DNA from 2 places in the Mesorhizobium sp. B2-4-17 genome. Region 2 is predicted to be linked to the other one. Evidence: riboswitches for the same ligand, from Rfam matches in the RefSeq annotation. Region 2 holds a riboswitch; the other holds the start of a gene.

Region 1 (3,403 bases), on a different contig from region 2:
CGATCGTTCAACAGGCGCAACGCGGTTGCATAATCTATCTCAGAGGACAGGAAGGTCGCGGTATCGGTCTTGCTAACAAGATCGCCACATACGCCCTGCAGGACACAGGCCTTGACACGCTTGAGGCAAACACCGCGCTTGGCCTGCCGAGCGACAGTCGCGACTATCTGGCGGCAGTCGGCATTTTGAAGGACTTGAACCTGGACAACATCACGTTGCTCACCAATAACCCCTTCAAAGTCGCCGCTCTCAGAGAATGCGGAATTCAAGTGAACGCTCGTCGAAGCTTGATCACAGCGGCACATGCGGCCAACATCAATTATCTTCGAACCAAGCAGAATAGGTTTGGTCACCAACTCGAGCTGGCATAGCTGCCTGGAAGCGAGGCCAGCTCGAAGACTCGATGGAGACCTAAGTCGGACCAATCAACCTGAGCCTTTAGGCCCGAAGCTTCGATCCCGGCAACTGCCGCAATTTCATCGTTGTCGGAGGTATCTCCGCTGACACCGACGGCTCCGAGCAACTTGCCCTCGTTGTCAAATATTAGGATGCCGCCGGGTACCGGGACGATGCGCCCGCCCGATACCGCATTCAAACCCTCGATGAAACGAGGGCGCTCGAGCGCCGTTTCGTGGAGCCAACGCGAACCCTTGCCAACCCCCAAGCCCCATAGGCCTTATCCGCGGAAATCTCATGCCTCAGCATCGAGGCGCCGTCTTGCCTTTGAAACGCTTTCAAGTGGCCGCCGACATCGAGCACGGCGATCGCGAGGGGTTTCATCTGCGCGGCCTTCGCCTTAGCCAGCGAGGCACAGATGATGGTATTTGCAACTTCCAAGCTTAGTTCAGACACTAAAGTCCTCCGACTCCATGTTGATTACGAGGTGCTGCCAAGACCTTCTCGTCCGGAATCATGAGGGTTCCGGATTCCCTTGAGGGCGTGCTTTTGACTTCCGCGAGAGAGTCTTTCGCTCAAGCCGCGAGGGCACCGATGGCAAATTCCGCAGAGACGCTTTCGGCAACCATTTGGGCAGTGACTGCTGAAAGCGTCCAGCCCAGATGACCATGGCCAGTGTTGTAGAACACCCCAGGCTGCCGCCCCTTCCCGATCCGTGGCATCATGTTGGGCATCATCGGCCTCAAGCCGGCCCACGGCACGACCCGGTGGGTATCTACTCCGGGAAACAGCGCACGCGTCCACTCCACCAAGGGAGCGACACGATCGTGGCGGATGTCACGGTTCATGCCATTGAACTCGGCGGTGCCGGCGACACGAAACCTGCTGGCGCCAAGTCGACTGGTGACGATCTTGGCGCGCTCATCCAGAAGGCTTACCCAAGGAGCAGCACTTTGGCTGTTTTCGTCATCGAGGCCGACGGTGATGGAGTAGCCTTTCACCGGATAAACATTCACACGATCACCGAGAATGCGCGCGAAGTGACGACTGGCCAGTCCGGCACAGACAACAATGCCATCAGCTTCGATCAGATCGTAGCGCGGACGGATGTCCGGCCTATTATCAACGTAACCTATGCGAAAGCTCCTATCGTGGGTGATGCTTTCGACGGTGGCATCAAAGATAAACCGCGCACCGCGCCGCTGGCAGGCGCTGGCCAGGCCGGATGTGAACTTATGGATGTCTCCTGTGGAATCGGACGGGGTGTAGAAACCGCCGTGGAAGTCCCCGTGCAAGGTCGGCTCGATCGACTTAACTTCCTGAGCCGTCACAGGCCGTCGGTCGAGGCCACCCTCGACGAGCATCGAGTTGACCTTCAAGGCATGCTTGAAACTTGGCTTGTCCCAACAGATGTGAAGGATACCGCGGCTGACGTGGTCGAAGTCGATATTCTCGCGCTTGGCAATCGCGAACAGGTGCTCCCGCGCCGCAATCGCCAAGCGCGTCGTCTCAACCGTGTTCTCGCGATAGTTCACGATGTTGGAGACGAACTCGGCCAACCACCCGTACTTGTGCCAAGTCGGTTTCGGGTTCATCAGCAGCGGCGCGTCACGCCGCGCCATCCACTTGATGCCCTTCAGCACTGTCGACCAGTGATTCCAGACCTCAGCGTTACTGGCGGAAAGTTGCCCGCCGTTGGCGAACGAGGTCTCCATCGCAGCATAGCGTTGCCGGTCGATGACGGTGACTTGATAGCCCCGCTCAAGGAGAGCGTAGGCGGTCGTGACACCGGTTATTCCGGCGCCGATGACGGCGATATGGGGCATTTCGCTCTCCGTATACAGAATGGGGGGCGGGCCGAAACCCTGGTCTTTCCCCAATCTGTCGCTGTACCTGAGAGCTTAACCGCGTTGGCTTTGCCAATTCGGCTTTCCCCTTCGGTGGGCACCCTGCGCGCCTCTCTCCAGATCGTTCAACGGCATGGTCACTTTTACCTGAGAGTTTCCTGGGGGTTGCTCCGTCGGTGCCGACCAAAGCGCTTGGTCGAACTCTCCCATGCCGCCACATGAACGCATGTCAGCAAGCTAATAGGTCGTTAGGTTCTCCGTCTGTCCATTTTGCCCAACATTGCCTAGTTGCTCGAGCGATAGTCAAATAGCCTGTAGGTTTCGAGCCGTTTTGTCTCGACAGTGGCCCCAAGGCCTGGTTCCGCCAAAACTTCGAGATAGCCGTCCTTGATGCGACCCTCAGGAGCATTGGCGAGGACCTGCACGTATCCATCCGACTGCGGAAGATACGGGTAGATCTCAAGCGGCATCGCATTCGCGCACGCAGCCCATACCTGGAGCGAAGCCGCCGTACAAAGCGTTGACGCGCAATTGTGAGGAGACACGCGGGCGTTGTAGGCCTCGGCCATGGCTGCGATCTGAACCAGTTCGAACACGCCGCCGCAATTGCCGACATCCGGCATCACCACGTCGATCGCGCCTGTCTCCAGCAGGTTGCGGAACCCGTTGCGCGTGTAGACCCGCTCGCCGGCAGCGATCGGAAAGCGGAAGCGCCCAGCAAGGTTCTTGAGACCACTCAGATTGAAGGCATCGAGCGGTTCCTCGACCCACATTACCTTCAGTTCCTCACAGAGATCGAGGATGCGCAGCAGCTGATCGTTGTTGAGCCCCCCGGACAGGTCGATCATCAATTCCGCTTGGTCGCCCACAACATCCTTCAGGTTGCGAATGCGATCGACAGCACGCGTAAACTCTTCTGGCGACAGCATCCGACGCTGCACATGCGTCAAGGTCCGGCCAGGCTGTTGGGTTGCCAAAGGATAGCTTTTCAAAATCCTGTAGCCGTCCTTCAACGGCCGCTCCGCCGCCTTCGCCCAAGTGACGGCATCGTTGCAGTGGTAGTTCCAGCCGTTTGCGTAGACCTGCGCCCTCGGCTCGAAAGAACCACCGAAGAACTCGTACACTGGCATGCCTGCAGCCTTGCCCTTGATATCCCATAG
Region 2 (3,403 bases):
TCGTCTCGCCGTCGACCTCGATGCCGAGCGGCTCGGCGCGCGTGCGCACAACATCCAGCGTCTGCGGATGCGGTGTGCCAGCAAGCGCCACCTTGGTGCGCTTGTCGCGATGGTGGCGCAAGGCAATACCGACGGCTTCGGCCACCGCCGTTGCCTCATCGAGCAGCGAGGCTGACGCGACCGGCAGGCCGGTCAGCTCGGTGACCAAGGTCTGGAAATTGAACAGCATCTCCAGCCGGCCCTGGCTGATCTCCGCCTGGTAAGGGGTATAGGCCGTGTACCAGGCCGGGTTCTCGAGCAGATTGCGCTGGATGACCGGCGGCACGTGGACGCCATGGTAGCCGGCGCCAATGAAGCTCTTCAGCACCGTGTTCCTGGCCATGGTCGCCGACAATTCGGCCAGCGCTTCGGCTTCGCTGGCCGGCGCGGGCAGGGCCAGCGGCTGGTCGAGGCGGATCGATCTTGGCACGGCCTGGCTGATCAGCGTTTCCACGGAAGGAACGCCGATGACGGCCAGCATGGCTCTGACGTCATTGATGCCGGGGCCGATATGGCGGGCGAAAAAGGGGGTAGGTGCTGCGGTCATTTTTATCGTCCTGCTATCAGCCGATATGGGCTTTGTAGGCGGTCTCGTCCATGAGGCCGGCAAGTTGGCTTTCATCGGCGAGCCTCATCTTCCACAGCCAGCCGGCGCCGGTGGCCGCCGAATTGACTAGCGACGGGTCGGACGACAGCGTGCCGTTGGCCTCGGTGATTTCGCCGTCGACCGGCGCGTACACGTCGGAGGCGGCCTTGACGGATTCGACCACGACCGCGGTATCGCCCTTGGCAAGCTTCCGGCCGGTCTCGGGCAGTTCGACGAAAACGAGGTCACCGAGCTGCTCCTGCGCGTAGTCGGTGATGCCGACGGTGGCGATGCCACCCTCGACGCTGAGCCATTCGTGATCGGCGGTGAAATAGGTCTTTGCCATGAGATTATCCTTTGCGGTAGCGATGAGGCGTGAAGGGCAGGGAACTGACGTCGACAGGGATTTTCGTGCCGCGCACGTCGGCGAAAATCCGTGTTCCGGGCTTTGCCAGCGGCGCCACGACATAGCCCATGGCGACCGGATGGCTGGCCGAGGGGCCGAAGCCGCCCGACGTCACATGGCCGGCAGGATGGCCGTCGGCGTCAAACAGCGCCGCGCCGGCGCGCACCGGCTGGCGTCCTTCCGGCTTCAGCCCGACGCGCTTTTGCGCCGGGCCGCGTTCCACGGCGGCGCGCAAGGCATCGGCGCCGATAAAGGCGCCGGAAGCCCTGATCTCCTTCGGAATAGCCCACATCAGCGCCGCCGCGGCGGGGTCTGTCTCCGGTGTGATGTCCTGGCCATGCAGGCAAAGTCCGGCTTCCAGCCGCAGGCTGTCGCGCGCGGCAAGACCGATCCAGAGCACGCGCTCATCTTCCAACAGCTTCGCGACGAGGTCGCGCGCGTCGGGCTCCGGCAGGCCGATCTCGAAACCATCCTCGCCGGTATAGCCGGACCGGCTCATGAACCAGTTCTTCCTGGGTTCGACACCGTGCATGAACAGCAATGAGCCGGTTTCGATCCCGGCACGGGACAGCGCTGCCCAGGCCTCGGGCCCCTGGATGGCCAGGAAGACGCGGTCGAGCGGCTCGACCATGGCGTCGAAACCGGCTGCAAGTTCGCGCAGGTGCTTTTCGTCAGCGACGGCGTTGCCGGCATTGGCGACCACCATGAAGCGATCGGCGCCGAGCCGGGTAACGATCAGGTCGTCGAGAATGCCGCCGGCTTCGTTGAGGAAGAACGTCAGTTTGGATTGCGAAATTTCGAGCGCGCCGGCATCCAGCGGGCAGGCGCGGTCGAGCAGCGCAACGGCTTGCGGCCCACTGACCTCGAACAGTTTCATGTGCGAGATGTCGAAGAGACCCGCGTGCTCGCGGGTATGCAGATGTTCCTTCATGACGCCGGCCGGGTAGGTCAGCGGCATCGACCAGCCTGCAAAGGCGCCGAAGCGCGCGCCTGCGGCCGTGTGGATATCCTCAAGGGGGAGGTGTTTATCGTTGTCGCCCGTCATGTCGTCTCCAGAGTCGCACGCAATCGGCCGCGAATGGCGACCAGTCCGTGCCCCTCTGTCTGAAGCCTGAGAGACTCGCGCAGCCGGAACTCTGTCAGCGGCGCTTACACCTTCGGCGCGGGGGCAAGCCCCGACTTTCCAGAGTGTCTTTCCCGTCCACGGTTCTTTTGCCTGAGAGATTTCGGGCGATTTCCCCTTCGGCGGCAGCTCTCGCTGCTCTCTCCCGCAAACAGGTAGGACTCAAAGCCTGAGTCCTCGACGCGCCATCCATAGCCCGTCGGCGACACCTTGTCACCTCCCAGCGACATCTAAAGCGCGAAGCGCTGAACGGGTTTGGGCGATGCGCTTCGGGTATTTGTTCCGATGCGGCAAGCCTTCGCTAACCACACCGTTTGCCGGTTTTTCAAGACACTCCTGATATAGCAGGCTGATGTGAGGCGGATGGGGCGACGAATGGGCGGATCAATCATGAGCGCGCCGGTGGCGGGGCTGACATCAAAGATTAGCATTACTCCACAGGATGTCGTGATGCTGCGCCGCGACGTGTTCGCCGATGGTGTGGTCACGCGCGGCGAGGCCGAGGCCTTGTTCGCGCTCGACCAGACGGCGCGGGACAAATGCGCGGAGTGGGCGCCATTCTTTGTCGAGGCGGTGACCGATTACATCGTCCATCAGGAAAGGCCAGAGGGCTACATCTCGCAGGACAACGCCGACTGGCTGATCCGCACGATCTCGCGAGACGGCATGGTCGACAGCCGGACCGAACTCGAATTGCTGGTCCATGTGCTGGAAGAGGCGAAATCATCGCCGGACCGGCTTTGCGTTTATGCCCTGGAGCAGGTCGCCCACGCCGTTGTCGACGGCAAGGGGCCGCTGATGCTGGGCGGTGCGCTGGTCCCCGGACTGGTCGCCAAGGCGGAAGTCGACCTGCTGCGCCGCATCCTCTATGCCCATGGCGGTGACGGCAACATCGCCATTACCCGCGGCGAGGCCGAGGTGCTGTTCAGGATCAATGAACAGACCGCCCAAGCCAACAACGATCCTTCCTGGAACGAGTTGTTCGTCAAGGCAATCGCCAACTTCGTCATGTGCTCGGCCGGCTATGAAGCGCCGACTCGTGACGTGGCTTTGCGCCAGGAAACTTTCCTTGAGCATGCGGATGTGGAAATCGGCGGCTTCTTCAACCGCATGGTCTCCGGTGGCCTTGCCGGCATCATCGAGGCCTACCGGTCCCCGGATGACATCGAAGCCGAATGGGAGGCGAAGAACAGGGCAGCGGAGGCCTTGGCCCGGCGCGCCGAAACGATCGATGCCGGCGAAGCCAAAT

Evidence for each region. Region 2 has a riboswitch for glycine ahead of gcvT (glycine cleavage system aminomethyltransferase GcvT). Riboswitches for the same ligand answer to the same signal wherever they lie in the genome.
Region 1: it holds a riboswitch for glycine, as region 2 does, so the genes downstream of both, FJ548_RS16765 (D-amino acid dehydrogenase) here and gcvT (glycine cleavage system aminomethyltransferase GcvT) in region 2, are expected to answer to the same signal.

What each region holds. Positions count from the first base shown of each region.
Region 1 is NZ_VFUX01000019.1:110,231-113,633, reverse strand. Features, by position in the region: gene FJ548_RS16775 (bifunctional 3,4-dihydroxy-2-butanone-4-phosphate synthase/GTP cyclohydrolase II) at 1-371, shown strand, start outside; partial or broken gene FJ548_RS16770 (heme-binding protein) at 443-852, opposite strand; gene FJ548_RS16765 (D-amino acid dehydrogenase) at 972-2,222, opposite strand; glycine riboswitch at 2,268-2,373, opposite strand; gene FJ548_RS16760 (mandelate racemase/muconate lactonizing enzyme family protein) at 2,528-3,403, opposite strand, start outside.
Region 2 is NZ_VFUX01000042.1:42,105-45,507, forward strand. Features, by position in the region: gene gcvP (aminomethyl-transferring glycine dehydrogenase) at 1-586, opposite strand, end outside; gene gcvH (glycine cleavage system protein GcvH) at 603-971, opposite strand; gene gcvT (glycine cleavage system aminomethyltransferase GcvT) at 976-2,076, opposite strand; glycine riboswitch at 2,226-2,312, opposite strand; gene FJ548_RS26520 (hypothetical protein) at 2,530-3,403, shown strand, end outside.